Regions from separate parts of the Claveliimonas bilis genome, predicted to be linked through region 1. Evidence: a T-box and tRNA genes for the amino acid it is inferred to sense, from the RefSeq annotation. Region 1 holds a T-box; the other holds one or more tRNA genes.
The links. A T-box is a leader RNA that pairs with one kind of tRNA and senses whether it is charged. The one in region 1 lies ahead of R2J37_RS04650 (valine--tRNA ligase), so its partner is inferred to be a tRNA-Val.

Region 1 (11,616 bases):
GATCTGAATGTGGCTCATAAGGAGATCGATCTGAAAAATCCTAAGACAAACCGAAAGAATGCAGGTTTTACTGACGAGGAGAGGGAGAAATTTACCGCCCTTCTGGATGCAGGATTCATTGATACCTTCCGTTATTTTTATCCGGATCAGGAGGGTATTTATTCCTGGTGGTCCTACCGGTTTAAAGCAAGAGAGAAGAATGCAGGGTGGCGCATTGACTATTTCTGTGTGTCTGCATGCCTGGAAAACCGTTTGAAAAGTGCGGAAATATTGACGGATATCATGGGCTCGGATCACTGCCCGGTTGTATTGGAGATGGAGTAGATATGAAAATAGAACGCGAACATACAGCAGCAATTGTAATTGATTACCAGGAAAAACTGGTTCCGGCAATGTCGGGAAAAGAAGGTCTCATCGAAAATTCATCGATCCTTCTTGCAGGACTTTGCACTTTGGATGTGCCTGTATTTCTGACCCAGCAGTATACCAGGGGGCTGGGTACGACTGTAAAGGAGATCAGGGAGGCTGCCCGGACAGAGGAATTTGTGGAGAAGATCCGCTTCAGCGCTTATGAAGATGTTCTAAAAGAATGTCCGTCCATACAGGAGAAGAAATATATTATCCTGTGCGGAATAGAGGCCCATATTTGTGTGCTGCAGACTTTGATCGATCTGCGCGCGCACGGATATATTCCGGTTCTTGTGACAGACTGCATTTCCAGCAGAAAAGATACAGACAAAGAGATGGCGATTCTGCGCGCACAGGAGGAAGGAGCTGTGCTGACAACATATGAAGCCCTGCTTTTTGAGCTTCTCGGTGCTGCAGGCACAGAGGAGAGTAAAAAGATCCAGAGGCTGGTAAAATAAAGAGAAGAAAAGGGAGGGTATATCATCAGATATACCCTCCGTCTATTCCTATGATCTGTCCGGTGAGATAATCGGGAGCTTGGGAAAGATCCCAGACAAGCCGGGCGACTTCTTCAGGGCGGCCGAATCTGCCGGAAGGGATATCTTCTTCCAGCGCCTGCCGTTCCCTGGCGTCCAACTGGCTGTTCATGGCAGTATCAATGACGCCGCATGCGACAGCGTTTACCTGAATGTTGCTGGGGGCCAGCTCTTTTGCCAGCGCCCGTGTCAGACCGTGCACTCCTGATTTGGAAGCGGAATAGGCAGCTTCGCAGGAAGCGCCGCTGGTTCCCCACATGGAAGAAATATTGATGATCCGACCCTGTTTTCTTGTTATCATAGGGGGAACGGCACTGCGGCAGCAATAAAATACAGAAGAAAGATTTGTGTTGATAATATCCTGCCACTGCTGATCAGTCATATCCGTGAGAAGCCCGATGTGGGCGATGCCGGCGTTGTTGATGAGAACATCCAGGCAGGGACATATCTGATAAATTGCATCAAAAATCTGCCGCACATCTTCGGGGTTCCCCACATCACCGGGGAGAATCGTGCAGCTTCCGGGAGTTTCGCTTTGGATCTTCTTTTCTACTTCCTGAAGCTCCAGGAAAGAGCGGCGGCAGTTGAGAAAAATATGCCATCCCATACGGGCAAAAAGAAGGGCGCATGCTCTTCCGATGCCGCGGGAAGCCCCGGTAATCAACACAAAATGTTCGGCAGAAGAAGTGTATGTTTTCATATGACAGCTCCTTTTTGAAAAAATCAGAAGGGCAGCAGAAGGATCTGCTGTCCAATATATAACATAGTAACACATTTTGACGGGAAATTCATCTGATTGCAGGTCATTTATGCGTTGCTATTTATCAGTACAGGTGCTATGATGTAGGCATGTAAAGTGGATTCAGAGGATGAAAAAGAGGTATGAATATGATAGAGCGGGCAATTCAATTTGCGACAAAGGCGCATGAGGGACAGCTAAGGAAAGGCACAAGACGTCCTTATATCGTCCATCCGATTGAAGTGGGAGAAATCGTGGCAGGAATGACGAAGGATGAAGAAATTATCAGCGCTGCAGTGCTGCATGATACCATAGAGGATTGTGAGGGGGTCACGGCAGATGTCCTGGCGCTGGAATTTTCCCCCAGAGTAGCCGGTATGGTGCTGGGGGAGAGCGAAGATAAATCAAAGACATGGATGGAAAGGAAAAGCGCAACCATCCATTCAATCGGACAGGCCCCAAGAGAGGTGCAGATGATCGCTCTGGCAGATAAACTGTCAAATATGAGAGACATTGACAGGGATTACCCTAAAGTCGGGGAAGACCTTTGGAACCGTTTTCGCATGAAAGATAAAAAGATGATCGGCTGGTATTACAAAGGAATAAGAGATGCGCTCCAGTCTGTGTTTGCGGAGGAAGCTGCATTTCAGGAATACTGTGCGTTGATTGAAAAGAATTTTGAATGATTTTAAGGGAACATGGCAGTGTGCAAAGAAGTGATGCGGTTTAGGCTGCGTCTTTCTTTGCGTATTGATGTGAAAGGCAAGATATGCCGGGAAGGGAGAGTATTTTTTTGAAACAGAACATAGTTACGAGAGACAGAATCCTGATTTTGATTTCGGGATTTTTTTATTTTGCAAGTCCTATGCTTGTGACGCCTCTTATTACAGGATTTTCGGAAAATTTGGGCGCAAGTGCGGCCTTGATGGGAGTGATCGGAGGACTCATGAATATTTGTTCCCTTTTTTGCCGCCCTTTTGTTGGAAATCTTACTGATAAAATCAGTAAATATAAGCTGTCTTTTATTGGTGCAGTATTAATGACAGCGGCCAGTGTGGGATACGCAGCCGCACAGTCGCCTCTTTTTATTGTGGCAGCCAGAATTGTAAATGGAATAGGTTTTTCCCTTTGCTCTGTCTGTATTTCCACCTGGATGTACACGCTGCTCCCGAAAGAAAAGATTGGTTCCGGAATGGGAATTTACGGCGCTATGAACGCACTGGCGATGGCGGCGGCTTTTATGGCGGGCGGTTATGGGATGATGTGTTCAGCCTGTCAGTCAAAGGCCATTCTTCTTGCCGGAGAAGGAAAAAGAGGGCTGGCAAACAGTACGTATTATATTGGACTGGATCTGGGAATGTCTCTTGGGCCTATGCTTGGAGGAGTGCTGTATGGAAAAGTGAGCATTCAGATGTTTTATCCGGTGCTTGCCCTGACGGTACCTCTGGGACTTGCTGTTTACCGGATCAATCGCCGAAGTCTTTCTCCATAAGATAATTTGTAAGTGAAACACCCATGCGCATCACCGTCTGCTCCTTTACCACGCGGTAACCACGTTTTTCAAAAAAAGGACGGGCGGTGATGGAAGCGTGGGTCGTAATAAGGGGTACCTGGACGGCAGATTCCAGAGCATCACAGATAGTGGAGGCAATGCCACGGCGCTGGAAATCTTTGTGGATATACAGTCTGTCCAGGTACCCCTTTTTATCTATGTCTCCGAATCCGATAATGGTACCGCCTTCAGCAGCCACAAATGTTTTATGCTCCAAAAGAGAAGTATTCCAGGCTTCGAAAGAAGCAGTGCCGCCTGTCCAGGCATCCAGCTGCTGCGGAGTATAGTCTTTGGCATTTACAGAGTGAACGGTATGATAAAACAATTCTAAAATTTCTTTTAAATCAGAAGGCTGATATTCTCTTAAAATCATGGATCAAATCTCCTTATCAATAAAAACGGTACCGGTGTACACTGACGCTGCTATTATATAGGCTTTGTTTTCTTTCTGCAAGGGAGGAAAGAAAAATGTGCCGGGATTCTGGAAAAATGAAAATTATGTGATAGAATGTCGTTAGGCAGGATGGCAAATTTTCAGAGGAAGGGAGGATGAAATATGCAGGATCAATATGGCAGAGAGATCAATTATTTGAGGATATCTATTACGGACAGATGCAATCTGCGCTGCCGGTACTGTATGCCGGAAGGAATTAAGACGGTTTCCATGGCTGAAATCCTCACTTATGAAGAAATTATAATGGTTGTTCAGTGTGCGGCCAGGCTGGGAATCCGGCACATTAAAGTGACAGGCGGCGAACCCCTCGTAAGAAAAGGCTGTGCCGGACTTATCAGACGTCTTAAGGAAGTTCCCGGTATTGAGACTGTGACGCTGACAACAAACGGGATCCTTCTTGCCGAACATCTGGAGGCTTTGAAAGAAGCCGGAGTGGACGGAATCAATATCAGCATGGACACAAGGGACAGAGAGCTTTTTCGCATGATCACCGGCGGCGGAGAGATAAAAACGGTGCTTCAGGCGGTGGAGAAAGCGCTGCATATCGGGGTGAAAGTTAAGATAAATGCAGTTTCTTTGGATTGGGAGAAAATGGCGGAAGAAGGCGGATTTCCAAAACCGGATCAGAGCGCCGGATGGATCGGGATGACAAAGCTTGCAAAAGAGATGCCGGTGGATGTACGTTTCATAGAAATGATGCCCATCGGCCTTGGAAAGAGTATCCAGTCCATGAGTCATAAGGAGCTGCTGGAGCAGATGAAGAAACGGTATCCCGATATGGAGGAAAGCCCCGGGGTTCACGGATGCGGCCCGGCCAGATATTATCATATTCCCGGATTTCTTGGAGATATCGGATTTATCAGTGCCATTCACGGGAAGTTTTGCCAGGATTGCAACAGGGTGAGGCTGACGGCACAGGGATATTTGAAAACCTGTCTTTGCTATGAAGACGGAATAGATCTGAAACATATTCTGCGCTCTTTGGATGAGGCGGCGTGCAGGGAAGAAAACATAGAAGAAGCAATCAGAAATGCGGTGTGGGAAAAGGCGTGTGCTCATTGCTTTGAGAAACCGTCAGATATGACAGAAGAAAATCCCATGTCATCAATAGGAGGATAACAGACAATGGAACAATTGAAGGGAACAGTAAAGGCAATCTGTATCAGTACGGTACGCGGCGTGGAAAAAAAGGCAGTCTCATCTGCCCGCTTTATAAAAGATTTTGGAATAGAAGGGGATGCCCATGCAGGAAAGTGGCACCGCCAGGTGAGCCTTTTGTCCTATGACCGGGTAAAAGAGTTTAATCAAAGAGGAGCGGGAGTAGAGGACGGAGCTTTTGGAGAAAATCTTGTAGTAGAAGGGCTGGATTTTGCGGCGCTTCCGGTAGGAACTATGCTCTACTGTGGCCCGGTGGAATTGAAGATCACTCAGATTGGAAAGGAATGCCATTCCCATTGCGCTATTTATCAGAGAATGGGTGAATGTATCATGCCTACCCAGGGAGTGTTTGCAGAAGTGATAAAAGGCGGAGAGCTTCGCCCGGGAGAAGAAATGCAGGCAAAGCTTCCGCAGCAGATCAGTTAAGTTCATTAAGAATACCAGGCAGAAATCAGAAGAGTGTTTCACGCTCACCTTCTATCAGCAAAGCCTGATGGTCAGTGAGAAGTTTTAAGTTTAAAGAGTGAGAGAACTCTTCTTCGATGTTCTGTGCTTCCTTTCCAAGAAAGGAACCTTTGTAGTGGGGAACCACATAGAAAGGAACAAGGCCAAGGCCGGAATGATCCGTTAACCGGGGAGCTGCTTCAGGTGCATCCATGGCGGCGGAATAGCCGATATCCGGCGAGGTGATAATAGCGCCGGCGGACTCTCCGATATACAGCTTTCCCTTTTCCACTTCACGGATCAGGAGTTTGTCTGTTCCGGTCCTTTTCATTTCCTGCAAAAGGAAGAAGGTATTTCCGCCGGAGACAAACAGAAAGTCACTTTCAGACAGAGTGCGGTCGATCACTTCATAGGGAGCAGAAGAAATTTCCAGCTTGACAGGGATCAGCCCCATATTGGACAAAGTAAGCATTTCAGCCTGGATCATATCGCCGCTGTTTTCGACAAGAGCGGCGGTGGGGATATAGGCAATGGTCTTTCCCTTTAGCTTTGGCTCTGCCTTTTTTAGAATATGAGTGACGTTTTGAAACAGGGATACAAGAAGTAATTTTTTCATACAGTCTCCTCTCTTTCTTTACTAAACCTATCATAGCGCAGGAAAAAAGGATATGCAAACTTTTGTTGGTCGGGGGAAAAGGGATGTGATATAATTTATATAAATTATGTACTTTTTAGTGGTTTGTTTACTTTTATCGGCAGAAAGTGAGAGGACATATGATTATCAGTGCAAGCAGAAGGACAGATATTCCGGCGCTGTATCCGCAGTGGTTTATGAACCGTTTGCTGGCGGAAGAAATTCTGGTGCCAAGTCCTTATAACAGAAAAAAAGTAAGCCGTATTCGTCTGTCTCCGCAGACAGTGGACTGCTTTGTGTTCTGGACCAAAAATCCGGAACCTATGCTGCCGTATCTGCGGATGATCGATCAGCTGGGATATTCCTATTACTTTGAAATGACAGTGACGGATTATGAAAAGGAGATTGAACCGGGACTGCCGACGACAGAGGACTCCATTGCCACCTTTATTCTGTTAAGTGAAAGGCTGGGGAAAAAGCGCGTGGATTTCCGCTTTGATCCTATTCTCCTGACAGAGAAATATTCGCTATCCTATCATATTGAAAAGTTTGATATGCTCTGTGAATGGCTTCACAAATATACTACGCGCTGTATTTTCAGTTTTGTGGATTCATATAAGGGATGTCCTTTTCAGGAAATGGAGGAGGAAGAGAAAATAGAAGTGGCGCAGGGACTTGCAAAAATAGCGGCGAAATACAATCTGCCATTATATACCTGTGCTGAAAAGATGAATCTGGAATCATTAGGAATCAGGCATGCCGCCTGCATTGACCGGAAGAAAGCGGAGGAAGTTGCAGGATATAAGCTGGACTTAAAGAAGGACAAGGGTCAGCGGCCGGAGTGCGGATGTTGTGAAAGTATTGATATAGGCATGTATGATACCTGCGTCCATGGATGCAGATACTGTTATGCGACGGCCAGTCTTTTCAGTGCGAAAAATAAAAAGAAGGAACATGATCCGGAATCTCCCATTTTAATAGGGAATCTCCGGGGAGATGAAACGATCACAGACCGGGAAATGAGATCCAGCCGCGACAATCAGCTGTCATTGTTTGATTTTATGTAGTAGGAAAAGAAAGGACAGGAAGAAGAATGACACATTCAGAAAAAGTATCATGGCTCATCCAACAGCTCATCAAAGAAAATCCAGGATATCATGCAGTCGGTGAACCCGTAGATGAGAGGGGAAAACGAAGGCTGCTAAGAAGTCTGATGAATGTCCGGTGGCCGAAGGAAGCGGATGAAGAAGTTCTGAAGATCCAGGATGAACTGCTTCAGGAGGAGCTTCAGGAAAAGGGTATTATTTATATAGAAGAGATTCCTGTTATTGCAAAGCTATACCCCTGCAGCAGCGTAAAAAACGGGGACCGTATTTCCCTTTGGCAGGGAGATATTACAAGGCTTGCGGCGGACGCCATAGTCAATGCGGCAAATTCACAGCTGCTGGGATGTTTTGTGCCCTGCCATGGCTGTATTGACAATGCTATTCACTCGGCAGCAGGTATTCAGCTTAGAAATGAATGCGCCAGGCTGATGGAAGAGCAGGGACACGATGAGCCCACCGGAAAAGCGAAGATCACTTTGGGATACAATCTTCCGGCAAAGCATGTGATCCATACGGTAGGACCGATCGTTGGGGTGAAAGTGACAAAACAGCAGGAAGAAGAGCTGAAATCCTGCTATCTTAGCTGCCTTCGGACTGCCGAAAAAAATCATCTTGATTCGATCGCGTTTTGCTGTATTTCTACCGGAGAGTTCCATTTTCCAAATAAATTGGCGGCGCAGATCGCAGTAGAGACAGTTGATAAATATTTATCCGGCTCTGGTATGAAAAGAGTAATATTTAACGTGTTTAAAGATGAGGATTTGCATATTTATCAGAAATTATTTCGATAAAAACGGATAAAGAGAACTGCTTCTTTCTGAAGTTCTTAAGAGTTTGTGAAAATTCGGTGAATATCTTGACAAAAAAGGCCTGGCTGGCTATGATTATCAATAGCTTATGAAGAGAAAGGCTGTGAAGAAGAGGAGTACACAGGAGAAGCCGTCCGAAAAGAGAGAACTGTCCTCAGGCTGAAAGACAGTTTGGAAGAGGAACTGTGGAAGGTAGCTTTGGAGCCGGACAGCTGAACCGATAGGAGATCAGATTATATGAGAGAAGTAAGCTGTCACGAAGTCGTTCCCGTTAAAGAACATGATGAGAAATGCAGAAGCATAAAGTTTTCTGTATAATAAATGAAGGTGGTACCGCGGAGAATGATTCGCCCTTTGCTGTAAGTGAGGGGTGATTTTTTATTCAATAGGAAACTCTGATTGTAAGACACAGGCTAAGTAAGCCGGCCTCTCATGGAACTGAAACAGACAGTCTGTAGTATCTGAAATTTGCACAGACCACATTATGAGGAGGAAACACATGAGCCAGAATCTGGAAAAAACCTACAATCCAAAAGAGATTGAACCAAAACTTTATGACAAATGGTGTGAGAACAAATATTTTCATGCAGAAGTAGACAGAAGCAGAAAACCGTTTACAACCGTAATGCCCCCTCCGAATATAACCGGAAAGCTTCATATGGGGCACGCGCTGGACAATACACTGCAGGATATCCTGATCCGCTATAAGAGAATGCAGGGATATAATACCCTCTGGATCCCGGGAACGGACCATGCAGCAATTTCTACCGAGGTGAAGGTTACGAATCAGCTGAAGGAAGAGGGAATTGACAAAAAAGAGCTGGGAAGAGAAAAATTCCTGGAGAGAACCTGGCAGTGGAAAGAAGAATATGCAGGAACGATCGAAGGGCAGTTGAAGAAACTGGGCGTATCCTGCGACTGGGACAGAGAGCGTTTTACCATGGATGAAGGATGTTCCAAAGCAGTAGAGGAAGTATTTATCAGCCTGTATGAGAAAGGCTATATCTATAAAGGATCCAGGATCATTAACTGGTGTCCGGTATGTAAAACTTCTCTTTCTGATGCGGAAGTAGAGCATGAGGAACAGGACGGACATTTCTGGCATATCAAATATCCGATCATCGGCACAGATGATTATCTGGAAATTGCAACCACACGTCCGGAGACAATGCTGGGAGATACTGCTATCGCTGTACATCCGGATGACGACCGTTACAAAGATATTGTAGGAAAGAAATGTCTCCTGCCGCTGACAGACCGGGAAATCCCGATTGTTGCGGATTCCTATGTAGACCGGGAGTTCGGTACAGGTGCAGTGAAGATCACGCCGGCCCATGACCCTAACGACTTTGAAGTTGGAAAGCGCCATAATCTGCCGGAGATCAACATTATGAATGATGACGCCACCATCAATGAGCAGTACGGCGGAAAATATGCCGGAATGGATCGGTATGAAGCAAGAAAGGCTATGGTGAAAGACCTGGAGGAGCAGGGATATCTTGTAAAAGTAGAGCCTCATTCTCACAATGTCGGAACTCATGACCGCTGTCATACAACGGTAGAGCCGCTTATCAAGCAGCAGTGGTTTGTTAAGATGGATGAACTTGCAAAACCGGCCATCGAGGCAGTAAAAAACGGAGATCTGAAATTTGTGCCGGAGCGGTTTGACAAGATTTATCTTCACTGGCTGGAGAATATCCGCGACTGGTGTATTTCCCGGCAGATCTGGTGGGGACACAGGATTCCGGCGTACTACTGCGACGAGTGCGGCGAAGTAGTCGTATCAAGAGGAATGCCGGATAAATGTCCGAAGTGCGGATGCACTCACTTTACTCAGGATGAGGATACACTGGATACCTGGTTCAGCTCTGCGCTGTGGCCCTTCTCTACACTGGGGTGGCCCGAAAAGAACGAGGATCTTGATTATTTCTATCCTACAGATGTGCTGGTAACGGGATATGATATCATTTTCTTCTGGGTGATCCGCATGGTATTTTCCGGATATGCCCATACCGGAAAATCTCCGTTCCATACTGTATTTATTCATGGCTTGGTACGGGATTCCCAGGGACGTAAGATGAGTAAATCTTTAGGAAACGGTATCGATCCGCTGGAAATTATCGATCAGTATGGAGCTGATGCTCTCCGTATGACTCTGGTAACAGGAAACGCGCCTGGAAACGACATGCGTTTTTACAATGAGAGAGTAGAGGCAAGCCGTAATTTTGCCAATAAAGTATGGAATGCATCCAGATTCATTCTTATGAATATGGAAGGGAAAGAGATTCAAAAGCCAGATCAGGAAAGTCTGATGCCGGCCGATTGCTGGATCATGTCAAAATGCAACAAGCTGATCCATGATGTGACAGAGAATATGGACAAATTCGAGCTTGGGATCGCACTTCAGAAAGTCTATGATTTTATCTGGGATGAATTTTGCGACTGGTACATTGAATTTGTAAAACAGAGAATGTACGATGCCAAGGAGAATCCGAAGTCTGCAGGGGCTGCTCTCTGGGTGCTTCGCGAGGTGCTGAAAAATGCGTTGAAGCTTCTGCATCCGTTCATGCCTTTTGTGACAGAAGAAATTTACAGCAAACTGATTCCGGAAGAAGAATCTCTTATGATGTCCAAATGGCCGGAATACAGAGAAGACTGGGATTTCCCGCAGGCAGAAAATATTGTGGAACATCTCAAGAGACTGGCAACCGGTGTGCGTAACGTTCGTGCGGAAATGAATGTGCCGGCCGGAAGGAAGATCAAGATCTATGTTGTCAGTGAAGATCAGAAGCTGCGGGAAGGCTTTGAACTTTTAAAAGATGCAGTGCTTCGTCTGGCAAATGCAAGTGAATTTATTGTACAGAAGGACAAAGACGGAATTGCAGAGGACGCTATGTCTGTAGTGATTCCGGATGCAACAGCATACCTTCCTCTTGAAGATATGATTGATTTTGAACAGGAGCTGGAGCGTCTTACAAAAGAAGAAGAGCGCCTTAAAAAGGAGATTGCCCGTTCCAACGGTATGCTGAATAATGAAAAATTTGTCAGCAAAGCGCCGGAGGCAAAGGTGCAGGAAGAGCGGGACAAACTGGAGAAATATGAGCAGATGATGGCGCAGGTGCAGGAAAGACTTACAGGTTTAAAGGCTAAAATGTCCTAACAGTTTTACAAAAGGACCAGATATATTATAAAAAAGGCAAGGGATGACAATGAAAAAAATTCATTTGAAAAAGCCGGATATCAAAGGCACTTTTTCGAAATTGAGACATTTAAAAAAGGAAGATATAAAGGAATGGCACCGGAAGAAGAAAGAACGCCGGGAGCGGATACTGGAAGAGCGGCGGAACGGCCCTTTTGCCCGGAAGATGCAGCCAATCTATGCTTTTATGAACAGAATTTCATTGTTGCTTCATGCCTTTTGGGCGTGTGTGATCAATTTCATCATAGAGGCCATTTCAAGGCATTCTGTCTTTGAGGCCTGGGATTATATGGTGGGATCGCCGCTGGTATTTCTTTACAATGCCTTTATGATCTTTATGACCTTCACTGTGGTCTATCTGGTGCGAAGAAGGGTCTTTGCCAGAATCATCATCAGCGTACTCTGGCTTGTGCTGGGAGTCGCCAACGGCTATATGCTGATCAAGAGGGTAACGCCCTTTAACGCCCAGGATCTGAAAGTAGCAGGAGATGCAGTGTCTCTTATCAATAATTATTTTGACCCCATCGAGCTGATCGTGCTTGTCATAGGTATTGTGGCGGTTGTTCTCTGGGTTGTT
Region 2 (11,616 bases), 850 kb from region 1:
TTTGTTATCATGCCAGCCATACGGAAAAGTATTCTGATGAGGAACAGTATGCTTTACTGAAATATATTACACTTCGGGCTAATCGTGGCGGAAATGTGACGATAGATGTTCACGGAAGTGAAAATATACCAAAGAAAAATGGATTTATGTTTTTTCCGAACCATCAGGGATTATATGATGTTCTGGCAATAATAGAAGCAACTCCCTGCCCTTTTTCTGTAGTAGCAAAAAAAGAGATTGCAAATATACCGTTTTTAAAGCAGGTCTTTGCCTGCATGAAGGCATATATGCTTGACAGAGAAGATGTGAGACAGGCTATGCAGGTAATTATCGATGTGACAAATGAAGTAAAAAAAGGAAGAAATTACCTGATCTTTGCAGAAGGGACACGGTCGAAAAACGGCAATCAGCTTCGGGATTTTAAAGGAGGAAGTTTTAAATCAGCTACAAAAGCAAAGTGTCCTATTGTTCCGGTAGCACTTTTAAATGCTTATAAACCATTTGATACAAATACGATTGCTCCTGTTACAGTACAGGTGCATTTTCTCAAACCCATGTATTATGAAGAATACAAGGATATGAAAACCACAGAGATCGCAGCGGAAGTAAAGAGCAGAATAGAAAAAGTGATCCGTGAAAACGAATCATAAATTTTTTTTGTTTTATCGTGATAAAATATTTGATATTTCTATATATAAAGGAATTGTAATCTTTCTCCCCACATTCTATAATTCAGAAAGGATAAAGTAATAGAATATGGAGGGATTTTGTATGTCTGGTGAAATAGAGGATTCCCGGCGTATTACAGAAGGGGTGATCTGGAAACAGCTTTTGTTTTTCTTTTTTCCGATCATGCTGGGGAGTTTTTTTCAGCAGCTCTATAATACAGTAGATACAGTGATCGTGGGACAGTTTGTAGGGAAAACTGCTCTGGCGGCAGTTGGAGGATCTGCAGCACAGATCGTCAGCCTGATTGTAGGATTCTTTACAGGTCTCTGTTCGGGCGCGTCAGTAATTATAGCCCATTTCTTCGGAGCCAGAGACCAGGTAAGAATCGGAAAAGGCCTACATAATGCTTTCGTGCTTGCTCTGGCAGGAGGGATTTTCTTTACGATTGTAGGGATAATTTTTGCTCCGCAGATGCTGGCTGGAATGAATACGCCTTCTGAAACAATCCCGGAGGCTACTGTATATCTGAGAATCTATTTTGCAGGACTTACTTTTGCTTTCATTTATAATATGGGATCCAGTATTTTGAGGGCGGCGGGAGATTCGAAGACACCTCTTTACTATCTGATTGCCTGCTGTTTTTTAAATATTATTCTGGATATTTTATTTGTTGTCGGGTTGAAAATGGGGGTGGCCGGAGCGGCATTAGCGACCTTTCTGTCTCAAGTATTCAGTGCTGTCCTGGTATTAGCGAATATGATCCGGGAAAAGGGATCTCTTCATTTATCTATAAGAAAACTTAAAGTTTCAAAAGATATTATGAAATCCCAACTGTGGCTGGGGTTGCCGACAGCATTTGAATCAACTTTGTTTGCCATTACAAATATTGCAATTCTATCCGCACTGAATACATTTGGAACAGATACAGTGGCGGCATGGTCAGCTCTTGGTAAAATGGATATGATTTTCTGGATTGTCAGCACTTCTTTCGGTATTGCTATTACATCATTTGTCGGACAAAATTACGGCGCAGGCCGCATGGATCGTGTGAAAAAAAGTACGAAGATCTGTATTGGAATGTATACCTTGTGCGCTATAGTGATAAGTTTGTTCCTTGTTATAGGAAAAAGTGCTCTGTTTCGTTTATTCACATCGGACGAAAGAGTGATAGAAATAGGATGCGATATGCTGATGAGGATTGTTCCGTGGTATACTCTTTATGTATTTATTGAGGTACTGCCTGAGGCCCTGCGGGGAGTGGGGGATGTTATAGGTCCTGCAATTATTACATTGGTGGGAATCTGTGCAATGAGGATCATATGGCTTGTGGGAGCGTTGGAACTGTCTCCGACAATAGGAAGCATTTTGTTCAGTTATCCTGTAACGTGGATATTGACATCGTTGGCATTTATCTTTTATTACTGGAGAAAAAGTTCTTTTGAAAATAAAAAAATACATTGACATTTAAGAGGAGGTCTAGTATAATAACCTCTGCTGGAGAAATACTCAAGAGGCTGAAGAGGCGCCCCTGCTAAGGGTGTAGGTCGGGCAACCGGCGCGAGGGTTCAAATCCCTCTTTCTCCGTTGGCAAAACTACTGATAAAAGATCAGTGGTTTTTTGTTTGCCAAATTGCATAATAGCAATAGTATAATATATAGTGTTTCTTCTATTATAAATATACTAATTGTTGGGTGTCGAAAAAACTTGAAAAAAAGTTAAAAAAAGCTATTGACACTACAAAGTAAAAATGCTATTATATTTGAGCTGACTCGTTGAGGCAGCAAACAGCAGAAAGCACCTTGATAACTGAACAATAGACAACGACCCTGAAAATTTCTAAGAGAAATATTCAGAACGGAAATCAGGCAGAAATCGAGAGATAGAAGCCTGGTGCCAACAGTAAATAACGGGATAGGAAAGCTAGTAGTTTTCCTGACCGAGAGAGAACTTTTTAACGAGAGTTTGATCCTGGCTCAGGATGAACGCTGGCGGCGTGCTTAACACATGCAAGTCGAGCGAAGCACCTACTTTGGATTTCTTCGGAATGACGAGGTTTGTGACTGAGCGGCGGACGGGTGAGTAACGCGTGGGCAACCTGCCTCACACAGGGGGATAACAGTTAGAAATGACTGCTAATACCGCATAAGACCACGAAACCGCATGGTTTTGAGGTAAAAACTCCGGTGGTGTGAGATGGGCCCGCGTCTGATTAGGTAGTTGGTGCGGTAACGGCGCACCAAGCCGACGATCAGTAGCCGACCTGAGAGGGTGACCGGCCACATTGGGACTGAGACACGGCCCAAACTCCTACGGGAGGCAGCAGTGGGGAATATTGCACAATGGGGGAAACCCTGATGCAGCGACGCCGCGTGAAGGATGAAGTATTTCGGTATGTAAACTTCTATCAGCAGGGAAGAAAATGACGGTACCTGACTAAGAAGCCCCGGCTAACTACGTGCCAGCAGCCGCGGTAATACGTAGGGGGCAAGCGTTATCCGGATTTACTGGGTGTAAAGGGAGCGTAGACGGCATTGCAAGTCTGGAGTGAAAACCCGGGGCTCAACCCCGGGATTGCTTTGGAAACTGTGGAGCTGGAGTACCGGAGAGGCAAGTGGAATTCCTAGTGTAGCGGTGAAATGCGTAGATATTAGGAGGAACACCAGTGGCGAAGGCGGCTTGCTGGACGGTAACTGACGTTGAGGCTCGAAAGCGTGGGGAGCAAACAGGATTAGATACCCTGGTAGTCCACGCCGTAAACGATGACTACTAGGTGTCGGTAAGCAAAGCTTATCGGTGCCGCAGCTAACGCAATAAGTAGTCCACCTGGGGAGTACGTTCGCAAGAATGAAACTCAAAGGAATTGACGGGGACCCGCACAAGCGGTGGAGCATGTGGTTTAATTCGAAGCAACGCGAAGAACCTTACCTGGCCTTGACATCCGAGTGACCGGTGAGTAATGTCACCTTCCCTTCGGGGCAATCGAGACAGGTGGTGCATGGTTGTCGTCAGCTCGTGTCGTGAGATGTTGGGTTAAGTCCCGCAACGAGCGCAACCCTTACCTTCAGTAGCCAGCAAGTAAAGTTGGGGACTCTGGAGGGACTGCCAGGGACAACCTGGAGGAAGGTGGGGATGACGTCAAATCATCATGCCCCTTATGGCCAGGGCTACACACGTGCTACAATGGCGTAAACAAAGAGAGGCGAGGCTGTGAAGCGGAGCAAATCTCAAAAATAACGTCTCAGTTCGGATTGTAGTCTGCAACTCGACTACATGAAGCTGGAATCGCTAGTAATCGCGAATCAGAATGTCGCGGTGAATACGTTCCCGGGTCTTGTACACACCGCCCGTCACACCATGGGAGTTGGTAACGCCCGAAGTCAGTGACCCAACCTTTTAGGAGGGAGCTGCCGAAGGCGGGACCAGTAACTGGGGTGAAGTCGTAACAAGGTAGCCGTATCGGAAGGTGCGGCTGGATCACCTCCTTTCTAGGGAAAAGAAGTAGGGAGTTGTTGTCTATTGTTGAGTGATCAAGCTGTCAAAAGCTGATGACTTGATTCTGGTGGCGATGCGCCTGGGGGAAACACCCGTACCCATCCCGAACACGATGGTTAAGACCCGGGCGGCCGATGGTACTGCACTGGAGACGGTGTGGGAGAGTAGGTGGCCGCCAGATTAAAAAAGAAAAGAAGTGGCGGAAGCCCTTTGGAAAAGATGGGCTTATAGCTCAGCCGGTTAGAGCGCACGCCTGATAAGCGTGAGGTCGGTGGTTCGAGTCCACTTAAGCCCATTGGCGAAAGCCTTCAGATAAAAGAGGTAAAACCCACTTAAGCCCATACGGGGGATTAGCTCAGTTGGGAGAGCGCCTGCCTTGCAAGCAGGAGGTCACGAGTTCGAATCTCGTATTCTCCACTGTGCTTCAGGAATGAGGCACGATATGTACCTTGAAAACCGCATATAAGAAATAGATAAGATGAAATATCTTAACAAGACATCCGAGGTAATTGTTATGAACAGGAAACTGTTGTGATGATTACAACACTTTGAAGAAAACAAAGTAAAAAAATTGGCCGAAAGAACCAACACATGTAACGCTATACATGTGAGGAGGGAAGGGAACCCGTCCCTTTCATCCACGTTGGTTATGCAGAAAAGAGCACAGGGTGGATGCCTTGGCACTAAGAGCCGATGAAAGACGTGATAAGCTGCGAAAAGCTTCGGGGAGGAGCAAATATCCAATGATCCGGAGATATCTGAATGGGGAAACCCGGCGGAGAAAAGCTCCGTCAGCGTATGGTGAATCCATAGCCATGCGTGGGGAACCCGGTGAACTGAAACATCTAAGTAGCCGGAGGAAGAGAAAGAAACATCGATTTCCAAAGTAGCGGCGAGCGAAATGGAAAGAGCCCAAACCAGCGTGCGTGCATGCTGGGGTTCGGACCGCACAATTGATTCAACAAGTCTAGCAGAATGGTTTTGGGAAAGCCAGCCAGAGAGGGTGAAAGCCCCGTAAGCGAAAGATAAGTTGACAAGGCGGGATCCAGAGTACTACGAGACACGTGGAACCTTGTAGGAAGGAGCGGGGACCACCCCGTAAGGCTAAATACTCCTTAGTGACCGATAGCGCATAGTACTGTGAAGGAAAGGTGAAAAGGACCCCGGGAGGGGAGTGAAAGAGAACCTGAAACCCTGTGTTTACAAGCTGTGGAAGGACTATATAGGTCCGACCGCGTACTTTTTGTAGAACGGTCCGGCGAGTTACGCTGGCTGGCGAGGTTAAGTCCTTAAGGGATGGAGCCGAAGGGAAACCAAGTCTTAATAGGGCGATGAGTCAGTCGGAGTAGACCCGAAACCGGGTGATCTATCCATGTCCAGGTTGAAGTTGCCGTAAAAGGCAATGGAGGACCGAACCCACATCCGTTGAAAAGGGTGGGGATGAGGTGTGGATAGGGGAGAAATTCCAATCGAACCCGGAGATAGCTGGTTCTCCTCGAAATAGCTTTAGGGCTAGCCTCACACAAGTCTTACGGAGGTAGAGCACTGAATTTCCTAGGGGGCGTCAAAGCTTACCGAAGAATATCAAACTCCGAATGCCGTGTAGATGGTGTGTGGGAGTCAGACTGTACGAGATAAGTTGGACAGTCGAAAGGGAAAGAGCCCAGACCTGCAGCTAAGGTCCCAAAGTGTGTGTTAAGTGGAAAAGGATGTGGGATTTCAAAGACAACCAGGATGTTGGCTTAGAAGCAGCCATACATTAAAAGAGTGCGTAATAGCTCACTGGTCGAGAGGTCCTGCGCCGAAAATGTCCGGGGCTGAAACACACCACCGAAGCTCGGGAATTGATCTGATCAATTGGTAGAGGAGCATTGCATACGGGAAGAAGCAGTACCGGAAGGAGCTGTGGACTGTATGGAAGAGAGAATGCCGGAATGAGTAGCGAGAGGAAGGTGAGAATCCTTCCGGCCGAATATCCAAGGTTTCCAGAGTAAAGCTGATCTGCTCTGGGTAAGTCGGGACCTAAGGCGAGGCCGAGAGGCGTAGCCGATGGACAACAGGTTGAGATTCCTGTACTACGATATGACAGAACTGTGGGGACGCAGAAAGAGAGCACTACCGGGAATGGAGAGACCGGGGCAAGCGAGGTAGGAGGCAGGTAGGCAAATCCGCCTGCCAATCTGAAGACGTGATGCATACCGAACTAAGAGTAGGGAAATGTGTGAGCTGGCTGCCAAGAAAAGCCGCTATTGTTCATATCGTACCCGTACCGTAAACCGACACAGGTAGATGAGGAGAGAATCCTAAGGCCGACGGGAGAAGCATTGTTAAGGAACTCGGCAAAATGACTCCGTAACTTCGGGAGAAGGAGTGCCTGGGAGACCAGGCCGCAGAGAATTGGCCCAAGCAACTGTTTAGCAAAAACACAGGTCTATGCGAAACCGAAAGGTGAGGTATATGGGCTGACGCCTGCCCGGTGCTGGAAGGTTAAGGGGAGAGGTTAGCGCAAGCGAAGCTTTGAACTTAAGCCCCAGTAAACGGCGGCCGTAACTATAACGGTCCTAAGGTAGCGAAATTCCTTGTCGGGTAAGTTCCGACCCGCACGAAAGGCGTAATGATTTGGGCACTGTCTCGACAATGCACCCGGTGAAATTGAAATACCAGTGAAGATGCTGGTTACCTGCGCCAGGACGGAAAGACCCCATGGAGCTTTACTCCAGCTTGATACTGGGATTCGGTATTGCATGTACAGGATAGGTGGGAGGCTAGGAAGAGAAGACGCCAGTCTTTTTGGAGCCGCTGTTGGGATACCACCCTTGCAGTGCTGGGTTTCTAACCTGCAGCCGTGATCCGGCTGGGGGACAATGTCAGGTGGGGAGTTTGACTGGGGCGGTCGCCTCCGAAAGGGTATCGGAGGCGCTCAAAGGTTCCCTCAGAATGGTCGGAAACCATTCGAAGAGTGCAAAGGCAGAAGGGAGCTTGACTGCGACACCGACGGGTGGAGCAGGTACGAAAGTAGGACTTAGTGATCCGGTGGTATAAAGTGGGATTGCCATCGCTCAACGGATAAAAGCTACCCTGGGGATAACAGGCTTATCACTCCCAAGAGTTCACATCGACGGAGTGGTTTGGCACCTCGATGTCGGCTCATCGCATCCTGGGGATGAAGTAGGTCCCAAGGGTTGGGCTGTTCGCCCATTAAAGCGGTACGCGAGCTGGGTTCAGAACGTCGTGAGACAGTTCGGTCCCTATCCGGCGTGGGCGTAGGATATTTGAGAGGAGCTGTCCTTAGTACGAGAGGACCGGGATGGACTGGCCGCTGGTGTATCTGTTGGTTTACCAAGGCCATGGCAGAGTAGCCAAGCCGGGAAGGGATAAACGCTGAAGGCATCTAAGCGTGAAGCCCCCCTCAAGATGAGATATCCCTACGATAAGTAGTAAGACCCCTTGAAGACGACGAGGTAGATAGGGCAGAGGTGGAAGTGTGGTAACACATGGAGCTGACTGTTACTAATCGGTCGAGGGCATAACCAAGGAAGGTTCAAAAAGGCTGGAAGATGGATAGATTTCTTGTATGTGGTTTTGAAGGTACATAATAATCAGTTATGTATTACTTCAATATGGCCCAGTGGCTCAGTTGGTTAGAGCGCCGCCCTGTCACGGCGGAGGTCGAGAGTTCGAGTCTCTTCTGGGTCGTTTATATGGGATCTTAGCTCAGCTGGGAGAGCATCTGCCTTACAAGCAGAGGGTCATAGGTTCGAGCCCTATAGGTCCCATATTATGGATGGATTCCCGAGTGGCCAAAGGGGGCAGACTGTAAATCTGTTGGCAACGCCTTCGAAGGTTCGAATCCTTCTCCATCCATTAGCCGATTAAGTTCTTGAGAGATAAGAATCGGCGGAGAAGCAAGCAATACTTGCAATAAGCCGATGTGGCTCAATTGGCAGAGCAGCTGATTTGTAATCAGCAGGTTATCGGTTCGAGTCCGATCATCGGCTTTTCAATCCAAATATTTGTTAAATACTGACGCGGGGTGGAGCAGTCTGGAAGCTCGTCGGGCTCATAACCCGAAGGTCGTAGGTTCAAATCCTGCCCCCGCAATTTTGCCCAGATAGCTCAGTCGGTAGAGCAGAGGACTGAAAATCCTCGTGTCGCTGGTTCGATTCCGGCTCTGGGCACTTTCTTTTCTTCAAAACTTTTAGGTAAATAGGGGCGTGTAGCTCAGGTGGTAGAGCACTTGACTTTTAATCAAGTTGTCCGGGGTTCGAATCCCCGCACGCTCATTATTGAAAATAACGGAAAGCCATGTAATTGGCTCTCCGTTATTTTTTTGAGATTTTCAAAGTAAAGGATTCTTTAGAAGTAATACTTTTTAGAAATGATACTCTTTAGAAATACCCAGCTTTCTTCTAAATTCAGCAGTTGCATTTTCCAGATGAAATTCCTCAAGTGCACCCAAAGTAGAATATTATTTGAGCGATATAGGGGAGCAGTTTCTTCCTGTATTAGATACTTTAGAAGATTGGGGAAAACAATATATTCAGTATATGAATGAAACAGAAGTTTAAAGATATTTACATTTTTACCCGGGGTATTTCGCAGTTTTACCCATGGATATATGTAACTGGGGACGTAGTAAATTTTAACTTTACTACGTCCCCAGTACAATTTATCCTTTTTTCTTTACCATTCTTGCCTGTATAATCAGATACAGCGGATAGATCAGACAAAGCAGCGGAAGAAGATAATTTGCCGGAAAACCTAATTTTTCAATAAATCCTTGGATCAAAATAAAGATGATGATCAAAGGGAGAATATAGGTCAGGTAGCCTTTCGTCCATTTTGGAAGCTTCAGGCCCTTTCCGCTGTTTACTTCTGTATAGTAATTATCCCAATTCCATGCGTACCGGTTAGTACAGAATAAAAGGTATAAAAGAGATCCAAGCGGAAGAAGCGTATTGGATAAAATAAAGTCTTCCAGGTCCTGTACAGTTGTGCCGGGTCCAAAGGGCTGGAATCCGCTCCATAGATTGAATCCGAGAGCACATGGCAGGGAAAGTATAATGATTGCAATAATATTTACAATAACAGCTTTTTTACGTGTCCAGCCAAAATCAATGGCAAATGCGATAATATTCTCAAATACAGCAATGATTGTTGTAAGAGAAGCAAAAGCCAGGAATACGAAGAACAGGGAACCCCATACACGACCTCCGGCCATTTCGCTGAATGTCTGCGGCAATGTAACAAAGATCAGGCTCGGACCGCTTCCGGCATCCACATTGTAAGTGAAGCAGGCTGGGAAAATAACCAGTCCTGAGAAGAAGGCAACTGTTGTATCAAGGATTACTACATTCAGGCTTTCGGAAACGAGAGAGTGTTCTTTATCGATATAGCTTCCGAAAATTGCCAGTGCTCCGATTCCAAGACTCAAAGTAAAGAAAGACTGTCCCAATGCAGCAAATAAGATTTCTCCAAGGGAGTAATTTTCAAGAGCCGTTTTGAAATTAGGAATCAGATAGAAGGAAAGCCCTTCCTTTGCGCCTTCCAGGAAAAAACTGTGGATAACCAGTATGATCAGAATGAAGAACAGAAGTCCCATCATGTATTTCGATACTTTTTCCACACCGCCTTTCAAGCCGCGTGAACAGATTAAAAATCCTACAATTGTTACAACCAGCATCCAGCTTATCTGCTGTACGGGATCTGCAAGAAATTCACTGAAAGTAGTTTCTACTTGTGCGGTGTTTAACCCGGTCATCTGACCGGAGGCCATTTTGTAAAAATAAGCCAATGTCCAGCCGCCGACAGTTGTGTAAAACATCATAAGCATATAGTTTCCAATAAGCGGAACCAGCTTGGTAAGGTGCCATTTTGTTCCTGCAGGTTCCAGAACCTCAAAAGATTTGGCTGCAGATTTTTGTGAAGCCCGCCCGACAGAAAATTCCATTGTCATAATAGGAAGTCCCAGTATTGCCAGGAAGATCAGATAAATAATGACAAAGGCAGCTCCTCCGTACTGTCCTGTAATATAGGGGAAGCGCCATACGTTTCCAAGTCCGATGGCACATCCGGCGCTGATAAGGACAAAGCCGAGCCGGGAAGAAAACTTTTCTCTTTTCATTTTTATTTAACCTCATTTTCTACACTCTCATCCTTTCTATTCTAAGGAATAGTATATGCCTTGTCAATCAGAGAATATCTTGAGTTTCCGCAGAATTATCCCCTAAGACAAATATGCTGCGTTTTGTTATCCACAACTTTCAAAAAATGTCCAAAATATAAGGAATCCTGTTCCTTTTTGATGTAAAATTAAGCTACCAAACAAAAACTTTACTAAACAAAAAAGAAAGGGGATTCCTTATGGCTAATTCTACATCAACTACTTATCGTTTGAAAAGAAAAATTTTGACTTTTACTAATAAAATCTCCCGCAGACTTTCGAAACCAGACCGAAAGTTCACAGCAGATATGGTTTATGGCATTCTGGCATCCAGAAGCTGCCTGCTCACTGATATTTCCGACCAGCTTCATGAAACAGTACAGAAAGCCAATACTGTAAAACGGCTTTCCAATCATCTTTCAGAAGGAACGCCGGCTTCTGCGGCTGCTTCTTATCTCCATACCGTAAAGAGACGCGTTCCCTCTGAACCAGTGGTCCTCATTGATGAAAGTGATATCGTAAAACCAGATGGAAAACAGTTTGAAGCTCTTGGTATCATTCGCGATGGTTCTGAAAGCACACAGACGAAAAGTGTTTATAAAAAAGGATACCATGTAACAGAGGCCTGTGCCCTGACTGCCAGCAAGCATCCTGTCAGTGTTTTTTCCATGATCCATTCTTCTGCTGAGAAGGACTATAAATCTGTAAACACCATCACGTTTGATGCGATCAAACAGGCAGCTGCTCTTTTTGGGAAGGCCACCTTTGTTATGGACCGCGGTTATGATGACAATAAGATATTTCTCGTCCTCGACCATCTGAAGCAGAATTACGTGATCCGTCTGAAATCCAACCGGAAACTTCTTTATCACAATAAATGGACAAAGGCAACGGAACTGCGGAACCGGAGGAAAGGAAAAGTAAAAGCGGATGTTTTCTATAAAGGAAAAAGACATACCGCATATCTTTCCCACGTAAAAGTTCATATCACTGCCTCCCGGAAGGATATCTATCTGGTCCTGGTCTATGGGATCACGGAACATCCCATGATGCTGGCTACAAACAAAGAGATCCGTTCAAAGGATGATGTGATCCGCATTGCCAGAACCTACTTTTCCAGATGGCGGATCGAGGAATATTTTCGTTGTAAAAAGCAGACCTATCAGTTTGAAAACTTCCGTGTAAGGAAACTGGAAGCCATTAATGCGCTTAACTTTTATATTACTTTAGCCATGGCATTTTTAGCGCAGGAAGAATTAAGTCCTGATACAAACCCCCTGAAAGTTTCAAT

Region 2: it encodes a tRNA-Val, which carries the amino acid that the T-box ahead of R2J37_RS04650 (valine--tRNA ligase) is inferred to sense. The anticodon was not compared.

The regions. Positions count from the first base shown of each region.
Region 1 is NZ_AP027742.1:949,511-961,126, forward strand. Features, by position in the region: gene xth (exodeoxyribonuclease III) at 1-324, shown strand, start outside; gene R2J37_RS04600 (isochorismatase family protein) at 327-866, shown strand; gene ymfI (elongation factor P 5-aminopentanone reductase) at 892-1,644, opposite strand; gene R2J37_RS04610 (HD domain-containing protein) at 1,833-2,369, shown strand; gene R2J37_RS04615 (MFS transporter) at 2,477-3,175, shown strand; gene R2J37_RS04620 (GNAT family N-acetyltransferase) at 3,150-3,608, opposite strand; gene moaA (GTP 3',8-cyclase MoaA) at 3,792-4,808, shown strand; gene R2J37_RS04630 (MOSC domain-containing protein) at 4,815-5,273, shown strand; gene R2J37_RS04635 (Type 1 glutamine amidotransferase-like domain-containing protein) at 5,299-5,907, opposite strand; gene R2J37_RS04640 (DUF1848 domain-containing protein) at 6,066-6,992, shown strand; gene R2J37_RS04645 (protein-ADP-ribose hydrolase) at 7,019-7,822, shown strand; T-box leader at 7,935-8,198, shown strand; gene R2J37_RS04650 (valine--tRNA ligase) at 8,340-11,000, shown strand; gene R2J37_RS04655 (LTA synthase family protein) at 11,050-11,616, shown strand, end outside.
Region 2 is NZ_AP027742.1:100,788-112,403, reverse strand. Features, by position in the region: gene R2J37_RS00470 (lysophospholipid acyltransferase family protein) at 1-650, shown strand, start outside; gene R2J37_RS00465 (MATE family efflux transporter) at 772-2,130, shown strand; tRNA gene R2J37_RS00460 (tRNA-Ser) at 2,166-2,253, shown strand; rRNA gene R2J37_RS00455 (16S ribosomal RNA) at 2,621-4,155, shown strand; rRNA gene rrf (5S ribosomal RNA) at 4,226-4,343, shown strand; tRNA gene R2J37_RS00445 (tRNA-Ile) at 4,384-4,457, shown strand; tRNA gene R2J37_RS00440 (tRNA-Ala) at 4,507-4,579, shown strand; rRNA gene R2J37_RS00435 (23S ribosomal RNA) at 4,808-7,696, shown strand; tRNA gene R2J37_RS00430 (tRNA-Asp) at 7,785-7,858, shown strand; tRNA gene R2J37_RS00425 (tRNA-Val) at 7,866-7,938, shown strand; tRNA gene R2J37_RS00420 (tRNA-Tyr) at 7,945-8,026, shown strand; tRNA gene R2J37_RS00415 (tRNA-Thr) at 8,088-8,160, shown strand; tRNA gene R2J37_RS00410 (tRNA-Met) at 8,190-8,263, shown strand; tRNA gene R2J37_RS00405 (tRNA-Phe) at 8,268-8,340, shown strand; tRNA gene R2J37_RS00400 (tRNA-Lys) at 8,373-8,445, shown strand; gene R2J37_RS15250 (hypothetical protein) at 8,635-8,730, shown strand; gene R2J37_RS00395 (sodium-dependent transporter) at 8,832-10,286, opposite strand; gene R2J37_RS00390 (transposase) at 10,526-11,616, shown strand, end outside.